3 regions of the Cellulomonas sp. ATA003 genome follow, and region 3 is predicted to be linked to each of the others. Evidence: riboswitches for the same ligand, from Rfam matches in the RefSeq annotation. Region 3 holds a riboswitch; each other region holds the start of a gene.
The links. A riboswitch is a leader RNA that binds a small molecule or an ion and turns the genes downstream of it on or off. The one in region 3 is predicted to bind S-adenosylmethionine.
Positions count from the first base shown of each region.

Region 1: it holds a riboswitch for S-adenosylmethionine, as region 3 does, so the genes downstream of both, REH70_RS06570 (LLM class flavin-dependent oxidoreductase) here and REH70_RS18205 (MetQ/NlpA family ABC transporter substrate-binding protein) in region 3, are expected to answer to the same signal.
Region 2: it holds a riboswitch for S-adenosylmethionine, as region 3 does, so the genes downstream of both, REH70_RS18780 (methylenetetrahydrofolate reductase) here and REH70_RS18205 (MetQ/NlpA family ABC transporter substrate-binding protein) in region 3, are expected to answer to the same signal.

Region 1 is NZ_CP133990.1:1,328,295-1,333,684, reverse strand. It holds gene REH70_RS06580 (VOC family protein) at 1-206, shown strand, start outside; gene REH70_RS06575 (HAD family phosphatase) at 283-1,035, opposite strand; gene REH70_RS06570 (LLM class flavin-dependent oxidoreductase) at 1,132-2,622, opposite strand; SAM riboswitch class IV at 2,638-2,749, opposite strand; gene REH70_RS06565 (sigma-70 family RNA polymerase sigma factor) at 3,001-3,849, shown strand; gene REH70_RS06560 (PAC2 family protein) at 3,951-4,814, shown strand; partial or broken gene mshC (cysteine--1-D-myo-inosityl 2-amino-2-deoxy-alpha-D-glucopyranoside ligase) at 4,834-5,390, opposite strand, start outside.
Region 2 is NZ_CP133990.1:3,802,228-3,807,617, forward strand. It holds gene REH70_RS18775 (glucose-1-phosphate adenylyltransferase family protein) at 1-942, opposite strand, end outside; SAM riboswitch class I at 1,133-1,228, shown strand; partial or broken gene REH70_RS18780 (methylenetetrahydrofolate reductase) at 1,233-2,108, shown strand; partial or broken gene metE (5-methyltetrahydropteroyltriglutamate--homocysteine S-methyltransferase) at 2,269-4,718, shown strand; gene REH70_RS18790 (Hsp20/alpha crystallin family protein) at 4,845-5,324, opposite strand.
Region 3 is NZ_CP133990.1:3,674,938-3,680,327, forward strand. It holds gene REH70_RS18185 (PEP/pyruvate-binding domain-containing protein) at 1-584, opposite strand, end outside; gene REH70_RS18190 (hypothetical protein) at 641-874, shown strand; partial or broken gene REH70_RS18195 (methionine ABC transporter permease) at 954-1,615, opposite strand; gene REH70_RS18200 (ATP-binding cassette domain-containing protein) at 1,612-2,715, opposite strand; gene REH70_RS18205 (MetQ/NlpA family ABC transporter substrate-binding protein) at 2,829-3,737, opposite strand; SAM riboswitch class I at 3,952-4,051, opposite strand; gene REH70_RS18210 (FAD-dependent oxidoreductase) at 4,205-5,390, shown strand, end outside.

The DNA.
Region 1 (5,390 bases), 1.7 Mb from region 3:
CCGCTCGGTTGACGGCGGCCGGTCTCGCTCACGACGGACCGCAGCAGGCCACCTCGTCCCGCGTGCTGGTCCTTGCCGATCCCGACGGCAACCGCGTCGTCGCCACCGGGCCGTCGTCGCCATCGGGCCGTCAGGGTGCGCGCGACGGTGCGTCGGCGGGCGCGGACGGAGCGCCCGTCCCTCAGCGCGAGCATCCGGGTCCGTGAGCTCGCGAACGGGCACGAGACCGACACGTGCGGTCCTCGCGCTCAGCGTGCCGCGTGCTCATCGCTGCGTCGGCGGTCAGGCCGTCGGCGCCATGAGGTCCAGGACGTCTCCGCCGGCGACGCGCGCGAGGTCGTCCAGGGTCAGGTCGGCGAGCGATCCCACCCTGCTCAGGCCCGGCGCCGGGGCGATCGGCAGCATGACCTCGACCCCGATGGTGCGCGCACCGGAGGCGAGCGCGGAGCCGATGCCGGACGGGGAGTCCTCCACGGCGACGCACCGCGTCGGGTCCACCCCGAGCTGGGCCGCCGCCGTGAGGTACGCCTCCGGGTGCGGTTTGCCGTGGGTGACCTCGTCCCCCACGACCACCGCGCGGAAGACCCCGGGCGGGGCGGCCGCGACGAACGGGTCGGCGAGCCGCCGGTAGGACATCGTCACGAGCGCGCACGGCACCTCGGCCTCGGCGAGCGCGAGGAGGAGCTCGCGCGCCCCGGGCTGCCACGGCACGTGCCGCCCGACCTCGTCGACGACCCGACCGATGAGGAAGTCGACGATCTCCTCGGCCGGGAGGTCCACGCCGTGGTCCCGCAGGATCCGCGCACTGACCTCCAACGGCTGACCCACCATGGCCAGCCCCTGCTCGTGGCTCCACGTCCCGCCGTGGGCCTCGACGAGCTCGGTCTCGGCGGCCATCCAGTACGGCTCGGTGTTGACCAGGGTGCCGTCCATGTCCCACAGCACGGCCTCGGGAAGCGGGAGGGCCCGGTCGGCACCCTCACCTGCGGCACCGTGAGTTGGACGGACGGTCACAGTCAGCTCCAGGGTCGTCATACGTCGGGCCATGCCACCGAGGAGGCTAGCCGCATCCGGCGCGCCGGGTCCGACGCCCGATCCGGCGCCCCGGCCGACGCCCGTCGCGCCGACCGGTCAGGCCGGGGCTGCCGCCGCCGGGCCCGCCTCGCCCGCCTGGTCCGCCTGGCCCGCCTGCGCCGCGAGCCGGTCGGAGATGATCGAGCCACGCGTCCCGTCCGCCGCGGTCGCACCGTCCGTGAACGCGCCGTGGTAGCGGCGGGCCGGATGGGTGTCCTCGGCGAGCACGTGCCCCGGGCCGTAGAGGTTCTCCCGCAGCGTCGTGCCCTCGTACTCCGTCCGCGCGCGCCCCCGGCGCTGCAGCTCGGGCACCACGAGCTCGACGAGGTCCTCGAACGTCCCCGGCGTGATGGCGTAGGCGAAGTTGAAGCCGTCGATCCCGCCCTCGTCGACCCACTGCTCGAGCTGGTCGGCGACCGTCTGCGCCGACCCCACGATGACGGGGCCCATGCCACCGATGCTGCGCTGGGTCACGATGTCCATCGGCGTCCACCGGCGCGCCGGGTCGATGGTGGCCAGCGAGGCCAGCACCGACCGCAGGCTGTCGTTCTCGACCTCGACGAGCGGCTGGTCCGGGTCGTACTGCGAGAAGTCCACGCCGGTCCAGCCGCCGTACAGCGCCAGGGCGCCCTCCGCCGACGCGTAGGAGAGGAGGTCGGCGAACTTGGCGTGCGCGAGCTCGTCGGTCTCGGCGGTGATCACGGTGACCAGCGCGAAGATCCTGACCGAGTCGCGCGACCGGCCCAGCGCCTGCGCCCGGTCGCGGACGTCGTCGCTCGTCTCCCTCGCCTGGGCGATCGTCGCGGGGCTGATGAACACGCCCTCGCCGTGCTTCGCCGCGAACGCGCGCCCGCGGGACGACGCCCCCGCCTGGAAGATCACCGGCGTGCGCTGCGGGCTCGGCTCCGTGAGGTGGATGCCGGGGACGCTGTAGTAGGTGCCCTGGTGCCCGATCGGGTGCACCTTCGTCGGGTCGGTGAAGACCCCGCTCTCCTTGTCGCGCACGACGGCGTCGTCGTCCCACGAGCCCTCCCAGAGCTTGTAGGTGACGTCGAGGAACTCGTCCGCGAGGTCGTACCGCTCGTCGTGACCCAGCTGGCGGGTGAAGCCGAGGTTGATGGCTGCGCTGTTGAGGTAGCCGGTCACCACGTTCCACGCCACGCGACCGCCCGTGAGGTGGTCCAGCGTCGAGAACTTGCGGGCCAGCGCGTACGGCTGCTCGTAGGTGAGCGCGCTCGTGATGCCGAACCCGAGGTGCTCGGTGACCGCGGCCATGGCGGGCACCTGCGCGAACAGGTCGTTCACCGGGACCTGCACCGCGTCGGTCAGCGAGGCGGCGACCGTGTCGCGGTACACGTCGTAGACCCCGACGACGTCCGCGATGAACAGGGAGTCGAAGCGGCCGCGCTCGAGCAGCCGGGCCAGGTCGGTCCAGTACTCGAGGGTGTTGTACCGCCACGCCTGGCTGTCCGGGTGGCGCCACGTCCCGGCGGACTGATGCGTCACGCAGGTCATGTCGAAGGCGTTCAGGACGATGCGCTGGGCCATGGGTGGTGCTCCTCCGGGCTCGTCTTACCCGCGCGGACGCGCGGGTCAGGTCCTCACCCGGAGCACCCCCACGACGAGGAGGGGTTGCCGACCAGCAAGCCGGGGCTGCGCGCTGGCACTCATGACCTGCGCCGAACCTAGGGACGTCTCACTCCATGGGTCAAGATCGTCCACGCACCGGACGACTCCGCCGATGCGCCGCGACAGGTCGCGCTGCACACGAGTCGCTCGTCGCCCTCCGGCACGACGCACGGAGCCTCGGCCGAGCGGCCCCGGGTCGCCGGCCGTGGCGCCAGCCGGCGCCCGCTGCGGTCGCGGTAGCCCCCGCCTGGGTGAGCCTGGGGGCGCGACCGCACCTGCCGACCGGAAGCCAGCTGCATGCCACCCGACGAGCACCCGTCCAACGCCCTGGTCACCGAGCACATCGCCGTCGTGGGCCACGAGGTCCGGTCCCTCGCCGCCCGGCTGCCCGCACACGTCAACCGCGACGACCTGACGTCCGCGGGGCTCCTCGCCCTGGTCCGAGCCGCCCGCGCGTACGACCCCGGCACCGGCGTGCCCTTCAACCGGTACGCCGCGATGCGGATCCGCGGGGCGCTGATCGACGAGCTGCGCGGCCAGGACTGGGCGCCGCGTCAGGCCCGCCAGCGAGCCACCCGCGTCACCCGGGCGACCACCGAGCTGACCGCGTCCCTGGGACGCACCCCGACCGACCACGACGTCGCCGAGCACCTGTCGATGACGCCCGACCAGGTGACCGCGGCCCGGTCCGTCTCCGAGGTGCAGGTGCTGTCGATGGACGCCGGCCCGGACGAGTCGTCCCTGGTCGACAGCGTGCCGGACGCCGCACTCGGCCCGGAGGGGAGCCTCCTGGTCGGCGAGCGCCAGCAGTACCTGCACGCCGCCGTCGCCGCGCTGCCCGACACCCTGCGCCAGGTCGTCGTGGGCATCTTCTTCGAGGGGCGCCCCGCCGCGGAGCTGGCCGCCGAGATCGGCGTGACCCAGTCGCGCGTCAGCCAGCTGCGGACCGAGGCGATGGCGCTGATGCGTGACGGGATGAACGCCCACCTCGACCCGGAGCTGGTGCCCGCACCGAGGCGCGCCGACGGCGTGGTCGAGCGCCGTCGGCAGGCGTACTACGCGCGGGTGGCGACCCATGCCGCGGAGGCGGCGCTGGTGGTCCTGCCCACCCAGCGCGACCCGAGGGCCCGGCACGCCGTCGCATGACGCCCGCCGACGGGTGGCTGCGGGTGCGGGGCACCGGGACATCGCGGCCGAGGCTCCGCGCCTGGCTCTCGGCCCCGACCGATGCGGCCTAGGCTGACCGGATGACCGAGCAGCAGCACCAGGGCGAGGACCGAGCCGAGCGCGAACCGGTCCTGCTCGCCGCCTTCGAGGGTTGGAACGACGCGGGGTCCGCCGCCAGCCAGGCCCTCGCGCACCTGCACGAGGTATGGGGCGCCGAGGAGGTCGACGAGCTGGACCCCGAGGAGTACCACGACTTCCAGGTGAACCGGCCGACGGTCGCCGTCGGGGACTCCGGGCGTCGCGAGATCACCTGGCCCACCACGCACATCGCCGTGGCCACCGCGCCGCAGTCCGGGCGCACCGTCGTCCTCGTGCACGGCATCGAGCCGTCGATGCGGTGGCGCCGGTACTGCGCCGAGCTGCTGGACATCGCGGCGACCCTCGGCGTCCGGTCGGTCATCACGGTCGGCGCACTGCTCGCCGACGCACCGCACACGCGTCCCATCCCGGTGAGCGCGTCCGCCGAGGACCCGGAGGTCCAGGCGCTGGTCGGCGCCGAGCCGAGCACGTACGAGGGCCCGACCGGGATCGTCGGGGTGCTCCAGCACGAGGCGTCCGAGCGTGGCCTGCGTGCGATGTCGCTGTGGGCGGCGGTGCCGCACTACGTCGCCCACCCGCCGTCGCCCAAGGCCACCCTCGCGCTGCTCGCACGCATCGAGGAGCTGCTCGGTGAGCCCGTCCCCCTCGGCGAGCTGCCCGACGACGCCGCCGCGTGGCAGCACGGGGTCGACGAGCTCGCGGCCGAGGACACCGAGATCGCGGAGTACGTCCACCAGCTCGAGGAGGCCAAGGACACCGCCGACCTGCCCGAGGCGAGCGGCGAGGCGATCGCGCGCGAGTTCGAGCGGTTCCTGCGCCGGCGGGACAAGGGCACCGGCGCGTAGGTCGCCTCGGCCGCGAGGGTCAGAGGCGCACGCCGAGCAGCGCGTCCACGGTCGCGCGGACGAGCGCGGGGGCGTCGTCGGCCACGTCGTCGGACGCACCCGCGAGTGCGCGCTCGACCCACGCGTCCACGACCCGCAGCGCGCGGGGCGCGTCCAGGTCGTCCGCGAGCGCGGCGCGCACGTCCGCGAGCATCCCGTCCGCGTCCGGACCGGCGCCGGCGGCCACCGCACGACGCCACCGGTCCAGTCGCTCGACGCCGCCGGCCAGGCCCGCGTCGGTCCACTCCCAGTCCGACGCGTAGTGGTGCTCGAGGATCGCCAGCCGGACCGCCATGGGGTCCACGCCGGCCGACCGCAACGCGGACACCAGCACGAGGTTGCCGCGCGACTTGGACATCTTCTCGCCGTCGAGCCCCACCATGCCCGCGTGCACGTGCACGCGCGCGCCACCGTCCCCGGACAGGATGCGGGCGTGCGACGTGCTCATCTCGTGGTGCGGGAACACCAGGTCGACCCCGCCGCCCTGGACGTCGAACGGCAGGCCCAGACCGTCACGGGCGATGACCGCGCACTCGA
Region 2 (5,390 bases), 130 kb from region 3:
ACCGGGTCCGACGACGCTGCGGTGCACCTCGCCCGCGACGCGAGCGCCGGGTGCGACGAGGCTCGCCGTCACCCGGGCGTCGTCGGCCACCCAGGCGGGGGCCGCCTGCTGCGGACGGGTCCGGATGCGCCACGCCGGGTCGTCGAGGTCGAACGGCGGCTGCGGACCGACGAAGTCCATGTGGGCGGCCCAGTAGGCCGGGACGGTGCCGACGTCACGCCAGTAGCCGTCGAACCGGTACTCGTGCGCACGGCCGCGGGCGACGAGGGCGGGGAGCAGGTGGTGGCCGAGGTCCTGCTCGTCGTCGGGGGCGTCGGCAGCCTCCTCGACCAGCTCGAGCAGCACGTCGGTGTCGAAGACGAAGACCTCGGTCGTGATGAGGTCCGACGCCGGCCGGTCCGGCTTGAGCGCGTACCCGGTGACCCGCCCGTCGGCGACCTCGACCACGCCGAACCGGGACGGGTCCTGGTGCGCGCGGGTCGTCACCACCGTGACCTCCGCGCCCTGCTCGCGGTGCGTGCGCACGACGTCGGCGTAGTCGAGCCGGTAGACGGCGTCCGCGCTGAGCACCACGACCTCGGGCGGGCCGAACTCGCGGATGAGCGCCGCCTGCCGCCACAGCGCGTCGGTGGTGCCCTCGTGCCACCCGGCCCGGTCCGTCCCGCGATGCGGCTGCAGGACGAGCAGCCCGCCCTCGGTGCGGTCCAGGTCCCACGGCCGGCCGTTCGCGAGGTGGTCGTTGAGGGACGTCGGGTGGAACTGCTCGATCACCCACACGTCCGGCAGCCCCGCGTTCGCGCAGCTGCTGAGCGGGAAGTCGACGAGGCGGTGGGTCCCGGCGAACGGCGTGGCGGGCTTGGCCCGGTCGTCCGTCAGCTGCTCGAGCCGCCCACCCGCACCACCGGCCAGCACGATCACCAGCGTCCTGCCCCGCACGTCCACCGCTGCCTCCCCGCGAACGCGACGGGCCGCGCCGTCGTCCGAGGTCGATCGTGCGCCGACGCGGGGCCGGCCGCACGTCGGCCGCACGTCGGCCGCACGTCGGCCGCACGACCGACACCGGCGCACGGCGGGGCACGTCAGTGGGCGCCCGGTCCGTTGCCCCCGCGGACGCGGCGCACCTATGCTGCCGCCACCATCCGGAGCGGCCGAGAGACCCGGCTCGACGACGCCGCAGCAACCCCCTCGCACCTGAGGGTGCGGGTGCTTCCGCCGGGACCGATGGAGAGCCGATGACAGATCCTGCGACCGCCGGCCGTCCCGGGCTGACGCACGGCCCCGCGGCGATCGACCGCCCGACCGTGTCGTTCGAGCTGTTCCCGCCCCGCACCCCCGAGGCGACGCAGACGTTGTGGACGACCGTGCAGCACCTCGCGGCGGTGCGGCCCGACTTCATCTCGGTCACCTACGGCGCGTCCGGCTCCACGCGGGCCACGACCCGCGACCTCGTGCGTCGCCTGCTCGCCGAGACGTCGGTGCTCCCCATCGCCCACCTGACGTGCGTCGGGTCGACCCGCAGCGAGCTCGTGACGGTCATCGAGGAGTTCCTCGACGAGGGCGTCCGGACGTTCCTCGCGCTGCGCGGCGACCCACCCGTCGGTGCCACGGACTGGCGGCCCCACCCGGGCGGGCTGAGCCGGGCGAGCGAGCTCGTCGAGCTGCTCCGCGAGGTCGAGGCGGCCCGCTGCGGGTCCTCCCCGAGCCAGGCGCTGCGGGGCGCGGCGCACAAGATGAGCGTGGCCGTCGCCGCCTTCCCGACCGGCCACCCCGGGCCGGGCAGCCCCGCCGAGCGCCGCCGACGGGACCTGGACGCGCTGCTCGCCAAGCAGGAGGCCGGCGCCGACTTCGCGATCACCCAGGTGTTCTTCGACCCCGGCACCTACCTCGACCTGCTCGACGACGCCCGCGCCCTGGGCGTCACCATCCCGATCCTCGCCGGCGTCGTCCCCACGACGGACCCGGCACGGCTGCTGCGCGTCGAGGAGCTCACCGGCGTCCCCGTCCCGGCCGACCTCCTGGCGCGGCTCCTCGCCGCCGACGACGACGAGCGCGTCCGGGTCGGCACCCGCGCGGGCGTCGACCTCGCGAACGCGGTGCTCGATGCCGGGGCCCCGGGCCTGCACGTCTACACCTTCAACCGGCACCGGGACGCGCTCGCCCTGATCAAGGGGGCGGGTCTGTCCGACGCATCCCCGGAGGCGTCACCCATCGGAGCCGCACCGATCGACGACCGCCACCGGCCGCACGACCTCGAGCCCCAGGGGCATCATGACCAGCACACCCGACCGGCCCACCGACGTCAGGCCCCGCCCCACCGACGTCGAGCCCCGCCCCACCGCGCCACCCGCGTCCCCTCCGTTCCCCCCGGCGAGCGTGCTCGGGTACCCGCGGATCGGGCCGCGTCGCGAGCTCAAGCGCGCCCTCGAGGCCCTGTGGGCCGGCACCGCGACGGTCGACGACGTGGAGCAGGAGGGGCCGCGCTGCGCGCCCGGACCCGGCGCCGCCTGGCCGACCTCGGACTGCCCACCGACGCCCCCGCCATCCCGTCAGCGTTCTCGTACTACGACCACGTGCTCGACGTCGTCCTCATGCTCGGCGCGATCCCGGACCGCTTCGCCGCCGTCGCGCCCGCGCCCGGGGAGCCGGTCGGACTGGACACGCTGTCCGCGCTGGCCCGCGGTCTACCGGACGCGCCGCCGCTCGAGATGACCAAGTGGTTCGACACGAACTACCACTACCTCGTCCCCGAGATCGGGCCCGGCACCCCGCTCCGCCTGGCCGACGACCGTGCGGTGCGCGAGCTCACCGAGGCGCTGGTCGACGGCGTGCTGACCCGGCCGGTGCTCGTGGGCCCGGTGACCTTCCTCCTGCTCGCCAAGGCGACCGACGACGCCCCGGACGGCTTCACGCCGCTCGACCGGCTGGACGACGTCGTCGCGGTGTACGCCGACGCCCTGCGCGCCCTGGCCGCCGCGGGCGCCACCTGGGTGCAGCTCGACGAGCCCGCCCTCGTCGCCGACCTCACGGGCGTCGACCGTGCCCGCGTCCACGACGCGGTCCGGCGCGCCTACGGCACGCTCGCCGGCCCGACGCGCCCTGGCGCGACGAACACCGACGCGACGAACACCGGACGCCCCGCGATCCTCGTCGCCGCGCCCCTCGGCGACCTCGGCGACACGCTCCCGGTCCTGGCCGGCACCGGGGTCGACGGCATCGCCCTCGACCTCGTGCGGGGCTCCGTGCCGCCCGGCCCGGTCCCGGGCCTGGCCGGGCGGACCGTCGTCGGCGGGGTCGTCGACGGGCGCAACGTGTGGCGCGCCGACCTCGGCGCCGCTCTGGGCCGCCTGGACGCGCTGCGGACCGCGCTCGGTCCGGACGTCACGGTGACCGCCGGCACCTCCACCTCGCTGCTGCACGTGCCGCACGACGTCGACGACGAGCCGCACCTCGACCCGACGCTGCGGTCCTGGCTCGCTTTCGCCGACCAGAAGGTCCGTGAGGTCGTCACCCTCGCGACCGGCCTCACCGACGGCGCCGCCGCGGTGGACGACGCCGTCCGCGCGGCCGCGATGGCGCGGGGCACGAGGGCGACGGCCGACGGCGTCGTCCGCCCCGAGCTGCGGGACCGCCTCGCCGCGCTGGACGACTCCGCCCTGCAGCGCGCGGACGCGGGCGTCCGGCGTGCGGCCCAGCAGCAGCGGCTCGACTTCCCGCCGCTGCCCACGACGACGATCGGCTCGTTCCCGCAGACCGCGGAGATCCGGTCCGCGCGCGCCGCGCACGCGCGCGGTGCCCTCGCCGACACCGCGTACGACGACGCCATGCGTGCCGAGATCCGCCGCGTCGTGGCGCTGCAGGAGGACATCGGGCTGGACGTGCTCGTGCACGGCGAGCCCGAGCGCAACGACATGGTCCAGTACTTCGCCGAGCACCTCACCGGGTTCGCGTCGACCGCGAACGCGTGGGTGCAGTCCTACGGCTCGCGGTGCGTGCGCCCGCCGATCCTGTGGGGCGACGTCACCCGTCCGGAGCCGATCACGGTCGGGTGGTCCACGTACACCGCGTCGCTCACCGACCGGCCGGTGAAGGGCATGCTGACCGGACCGGTGACGATCCTCGCGTGGTCGTTCGTGCGCGACGACCAGCCGCTCGCGGACACGGCGCGGCAGGTCGCGCTGTCGCTGCGCGAGGAGATCACCGACCTCGAGGCGGCCGGGATCGCCGTCGTGCAGGTGGACGAGCCGGCGCTGCGCGAGCTGCTGCCGCTGCGGGCCGTCGACCGCCCGGCGTACCTCGACTGGGCCGTCGCGGCGTTCCGGCTGGCGACATCGGGGGCCCGTGACGCGACCCAGGTGCACACGCACCTGTGCTACTCGGAGTTCGGTGAGGTGATCGGCGCGATCGACGCCCTGGACGCGGACGTCACGAGCATCGAGGCGGCGCGGTCGCGCATGGAGGTCCTCGGGGACCTCGCGGCGGCGGGCTACGCCCGTGGCGTGGGCCCGGGCGTGTACGACATCCACTCCCCGCGCGTGCCGGACGAGGCCGAGATCGCCGCGCTCCTGCGCGCGGCGGTGCGGTCGGTCGACCCCGCGCTGCTGTGGGTCAACCCGGACTGCGGTCTCAAGACGCGCCGGTACCCCGAGGTGGAGCCGGCGCTGCGGCACATGGTGGCCGCCGCCCGTACGGTGCGGGCCGCGCTCGCCGCACAGGTCTGACCTGTCGACATCGCGGCCTGCCCGGGTGGGCCCGGGTCACGTCCGCCTCCAGCCGGCGAGCGTGGCCCGCACCGTACAGGCCGGGGGACGGCCGCGGGTGGCCCCGCGGCCGTCACCGGGTCGGCGTCAGCTGCTCTGCTCGGCCGGCGCGGGCGCGTCGATCTGCTGCTGCGCCTCGCCACCACCGATCGAGGACTGCTCCGCGCCGCCCAGGTGCTGCACCTGGACCCGGCGCGGCTTGGACTCCTCGGCCACCGGGATCGTCAGCGTCAGCACGCCGTCGGCGTAGGTCGCGCCCATCCTGTCGAGCGCGAGGCCACGGCCCACCGTCAGCTGACGGGCGTAGGTGCCGCTCGGCCGCTCGTTCACGAGCCACTGCGCGTCCGCATCGGTCCGGGCGGTGCGCTCGGCGCGGATCGTCAGCGTGCGGTCCTCGATGTTCACGTCGATGGTGCCCGGGTCGGCGCCCGGCAGGTCCACGTTGAGGACGTAGTGGTCCCCGGAGCGGAACAGGTCCAGCGGCATGGTGCCGGCTGCGCGGGCGGACCCGAAGACCTGGCCCATCAGGCGGTCCATCTCCTGGAACGGGTCGAATCGAGTAGCCACACCCCTCACCTCCTCGTCACAAGAGGCCCCGGCCTCCGGGGCCCGGTGCTCCCGGTCCGGCGCCTC
Region 3 (5,390 bases):
GAGACGACCGCCTCGCCGAGCCCGGGGCTGGAGTCGACGACGACGCGCGACCGGTCACCGGTCACCGGATCCGCCGTGAGCAGCACCCCCGCGTGGTCCGCGACCACGAGCCGCTGGACGACGACCGCCATCGCCACCTCGGTCGCGTCGATCCCCAGGCGCTGCCGGTAGGCCACGGCGCGCTCGGTCCACAGCGACGCCCAGCACCGGCGGACCGCGGCGACCACGTCGTCGGCCCCGAGCACGTCGAGAAGGGTGTCCTGCTGGCCGGCGAAGGTCGCGCCGGGCAGGTCCTCCGCGGTGGCGCTCGACCGCACCGCGACCGGACCGGCGCCGAGCTGCGCGTAGGCCGCCCGGATCGCGGCCGCCACGTCACGCGGTACCGGTGGCGCCGCGACGTCGTGCGTCGGTGGCGGCTCGGTGCGGCCGTGGGCGAGCCGGTAGGCCGCGGTGGTCACCACGAAGCCGTCCGGGACGTCGAAGCCGGCGCGGACCAGCTCGCCCAGGTTCGCGCCCTTCCCACCGGCCAGCGGCACGTCACCGCTGCCCAGGTCCGACAACGCGCGGCAAAGGGCGCCCGCCATGACCCCACCGTAGCGAGCCGTGGACTCCTGGTGGGGAGGGGCGATCTCCTACCGTCGTGGCATGCCCCGGACGCGCCACCCGCGAGATCGCGAACCCCGCCCAGGTCCGCATGTTCGACGACGTCGAGGTCGGGCGGCGCGTCGCCCCGCACCTGCGGGTCGCGTTCGAGGTGGACGACGCCGCGTCGACCAGGAGCTCGACGCCCCCGAGCAGCGGGCTGCGGAGCCCGGCGCCGGGACCGAGGCCACGCGCGGCTAGGTGCACCGGTGGCGGCCGGCCGGCCGGCTGAGCGCGCCGGTCGCAGCGGAGCCGCCCGGCCGAGGGAACGGCTCACCCGGGCCCGGTCCGCCGGCCGGCGCGCCCCGCGGTCAGCGGCGCAGGACGCGCCGCGCCAGACCGTTGCCCACCATCTGCGCCCCCTGGACGACGATGATGATGACGCCCACGGTGACCCACGTGACGGCCGGGTTGAACCGCTGGTAGCCGTACACCAGCGCGAAGTCCCCGAGGCCGCCCCCGCGACCGCTCCCGCCATGGCCGACATGTCCACGATCGCCACGAACAGGAACGTGTAGCCGAGGATCAGCGGCCCCAGCGCCTCCGGGATGATGATCGTGCCGATGATCCGCAGGCGGCTCGCGCCCACCGCCCGGGCGGCCTCCACCACGCCGGGGTCGAGCGCGACGAGGTTCTGCTCGACGATCCGTGAGGTCCCGAAGATCGTGATGATCGCCATCGGGAAGATCACCGCACGGGTCCCGAAGCTGGCGCCGGTGACGCTGTGGGTCAGCGGCAGGATGGCGGTGATGAAGATGATGAACGGGATCGGCCGGAAGATGTTCACGAGGACGTTGAGGACCGAGAACACCCCGCGGTTCGCGAGCACGTTGCCGGGCCGGGTGACGTAGAGCAGCGTCCCGAGGGCCAGACCGCCGAGCCCGCCCGCCGCCAGGGTCGCCGTGACCATCCACAGCGTCTCGCCCAGCGCGGTCAGCAGCAGCGGCCAGAGGTTGGTGCCCCCGTCGGTCATCGGACCTCCTCCGAGGACGCGCCGCCGACGGCGGCTGTGGTGGCGGTGGTTCGGGACGGCAGCGGCCGGCCCGCGTCGTCGTACTCCACGACGTCGGACCGCACCCGCAGGTCGTCCAGGACGGCGTCGACGCGGTCCGGGGCGCCCACGAGCTCGAAGGTGAGGGAGCCGAGCGGTCGGGCCCCGACCTCGGTGATGCCGCCGAACACGACGGAGGCGTCGACGTCGTGGGCGCGGAAGGTCTCCGTCAGCGGGGTGCGGTCCTCACCGGTGACCTCGCGCACGGTCACCGTGACGATGCGGCCGGGATGGCGCTCCCGCAGGCGCGCGACGACGTCGGGTCCGGGCCGGTCGTGCAGCGCGGTCCCGATGAACCTCCGCGTCACGTCCCGCTGCGGCGCGGAGAAGACGTCGTACACGTCACCGAGCTCGACGACCTTCCCCGCCTCGAGGACCGCGACCCGGTGGCACAGGTAGGAGACGACCGCCATCTCGTGGGTGATGACGACGATCGTCACGCCGAGCTCGGTGTTGATCCGCCGCAGCAGGTCCAGGACGTCCCGCGTGGTCTCCGGGTCCAGGGCGCTCGTCGACTCGTCGGCGAGCAGGAGCGCCGGCGACGTCGCGAGCGCCCGGGCGATGCCCACACGCTGCTTCTGCCCGCCGGAGAGCTGGTCCGGGTACTGGCGCGCCTTGTCGCCCAGCCCGACGAAGTCCAGCAGCTCGGCGACGCGCTCCTCGCGCCGCTTGCGCGACCAGCCGGCGACGCGCAGCGGGTAGCCGACGTTGCCGGCGACGGACCGCGAGGACCAGAGGTTGAACTGCTGGAAGATGAACCCGATCCCGGTGCGTGCGCGGCGCAGCTCGCGCTCCGACGCCCGGGTGAGCGACTGCCCGTCGACGACCACGTCGCCGCTGTCGGGGAGCTCGAGCGCGTTCATCAGCCGGACGAGCGTGCTCTTCCCGGCGCCGGAGTAGCCGATCACGCCGAAGATCTCGCCCTTGGCGATGTCCAGGCTCAGGCCGTCGACCGCTCGGACGGGTCCCTCCTTGCCGGGGAACACCTTCGTCACGTCGCGCAGCGACACCATCGTGGTCATCAACAAGCCGTCCTCGTCGGGCGCCCGGTGGCGCGGTCCTCGGCGTGCGGTGGTGTTCGCCGGAGCGGCGGCGGTGCGGGTGGTCCCCGCACCGCCGCCGCCGGCGGTCATGGTCAGCCGGCGTCGCTGGTCCGGACGAGCTCCTCGAGCTCGGCCAGCTCCGCCTGGAGCTCCTCCGGCGGGACGACCTCGGTGATCGCGGTGCCGCCGTTCTGCTCCTCGAGCGCCTCCAGCACCTCCGGCGACTGGTAGATCTCCACGAGCTCGAGGTACGTCGGGTCGTCGGCGTCCTCGGCCCGCGCGACCCAGACGTTCAGGTACGGGCGCGCGGCCTCGGTGTCCTGCAGGTCGGAGTAGATCGCCGTCGTCGGGTCGATGCCCGCGTCCGTCGCGAAGTTGTTGTTGATGACGGCGGCGTCCAGGGTGTTGACCTGCACCGCGGTCTGGTTGGCGTCGACCGGGACCACGGTCACGCGCGACGCCTCCTCGTCGATCTGGGCCGGCGTCGAGAACGCGTTGCCGCCGCCCTCGAGCTCGATCAGCCCGGCCGACTGCAGCACGAGCAGCGCGCGCGCCTGGTTGACGACGTCGTTCGGGATGGCGATCTCGGCGCCGTCGGGGATGTCGTCCGGGGACTCGTAGCCCTCCGTCGTGTAGAGCCCGAGCTGGTAGAGCGCCGTGGACCCGACCGGCACGAGGTCGTCGTCCGCGGCGACGTTGTAGTTCGCCAGGTACAGCAGGTGCTGGAACTGGTTGAGGTCGAGGTCGCCCTGGCTGAGGATCGGGTTCGGCTGGGTGTAGTCGGTGAAGTTGACGAGCTCGACCTCGATCCCGGCCTCCGCCGCGAGCTCCTCGAAGGTGCGCCAGTAGTCCTGGGCCTGGTCGGCGACGCCGATCTGGATGGGGCCCTCGGGCTCGGCCCCGCCGGCGGCCGCGCCGTCCGCACCGTCGGCACCGCCGCACGCCGCGAGGCTCGCGGCGACGGTGGCGGTGGTGAGGAGTCCTGCGATGGTGCGCTTCATGGGGGTGGTGCCTCTCTGGGGTACGGGTGCTCGGGGATGCCCGGCGGCGTGCGCCGGTCGCGGGACTGGCCCGGACGTGGTGGTGCGAAGGGTGGCAGCGCAGCGCTGCGTGGGACGGCGTCCGTCGGGCCCGGGGCGGGGGTGCGGTCGGACGGTCGGTCCCCGCCGTCCCCGACGTCTCGTCGTGGGTCGCCTGCGTGCTCGGTCGCCAATGCCTCCATCGGTCCTGGCGGTAGCACCCATGTCGGGACACGGTGGTCCCCGGGTTGCTGCGGCGTCGTCGAGCCAGATCTCTCGGCCGCTCTGGATGGTCGAGGTGATGGTAGGAACGCCGACCGCGGCACGTCCAGCCACAACCCTCGGTCGCCCAAATAGCGAGATGTTTCTCTCGTCATTCGACACGCGCTCGGGGTGGGCGGTCACAGTGGGGCACGGGGTGCGCCCGGCACCGGGTGGGAGGAGCGACCATGACGGACAGGGTCGACGTCGACGTCGCCGTCGTCGGGGGCGGCGCGATGGGTTCCGCCGCGGCGTGGCAGCTCGCCGGCCGCGGGCTCGACGTGGTGCTGCTCGAGCGGTTCGCGCCCGGGCACGTGCACGGTGCGTCCCACGGGGCCTCCCGGCTGTTCCGCCACAGCTACCCGGAGCCGGACTACCTCGACCTGGCCGAGGAGGCCCGTCGGCTCTGGCGCGAGCTCGAGGACGTCGCCCGGACGGAGCTGCTGACGATCACCGGGGGCGTGACCCACGGCCCCCGCATCGACCCCCACCTCGCCGACGCGCTCTCCGCCCGCGGGGTGCCGTTCGCCTGGCTCGCGCCGGACGAGGCAGCCGAGCGGTGGCCCGGGCTGCGGTTCGACGGACCGGTGCTCCACGAGCCGCACTCCACCGGGCGGCTGCACGCCGACCGGGCCGTCGCCGCCCTCCAGCGCGCCGCCGGCCGGTCCGGCGCCACGGTGCGGCACGAGGCCCCCGTCCGCCGGCTCGAGATCGCGCTCAGCGGGGACGCGGTCCGGGTGGTCACCGACGGGGGCTCCGTGGTCGCCCGACGCGTGGTGGTGACCGTGGGCGCGTGGTCGGCCGCTCTCCTCCAGGGCGTCGCCGGCTTCCCGGCGGACGCCGGAGCGTGGCCGCTCGTCGTCACCCAGGAACAGCCCGCGCACTTCGCGCTGCGGGACGGCGCGCCGGCTCTCGCCGACTGGCCGGGCTTCGTGCACGCCGTCGCCCCCGGGACCTGGCCCAGCGTGACCTACGGCCTGGCCACCCCCGGTGAGGGGATCAAGGTCGGCTTCCACGGGACCGGGCCGGTCACCGACCCCGACCGGCGCACCTTCGCCCCGGAGCCGGCGCAGCTCGAGCAGCTGCGGTCCTACGTCGCCCGGTGGGTCCCGGGCGCCGACCCGGACGTGCTCGACCCGATCTCGTGCACCTACACGACCACGCCGGACAGCGACTTCGTGCTCGACCGACGGGGTCCGGTCGTGGTGGGCGCGGGCTTCTCCGGGCACGGGTTCAAGTTCGCCACCGCGATCGGCCGCGTCCTCGCGGACCTCGCCGACCCGCGGACGCCGTCGTCCGGCACCGCGCGCGGCGCCGGCGAGCGGTTCGCGCTCGCCCGTCTGGTCACCGGTGCCTCGTCGCGCGCCACCGCGC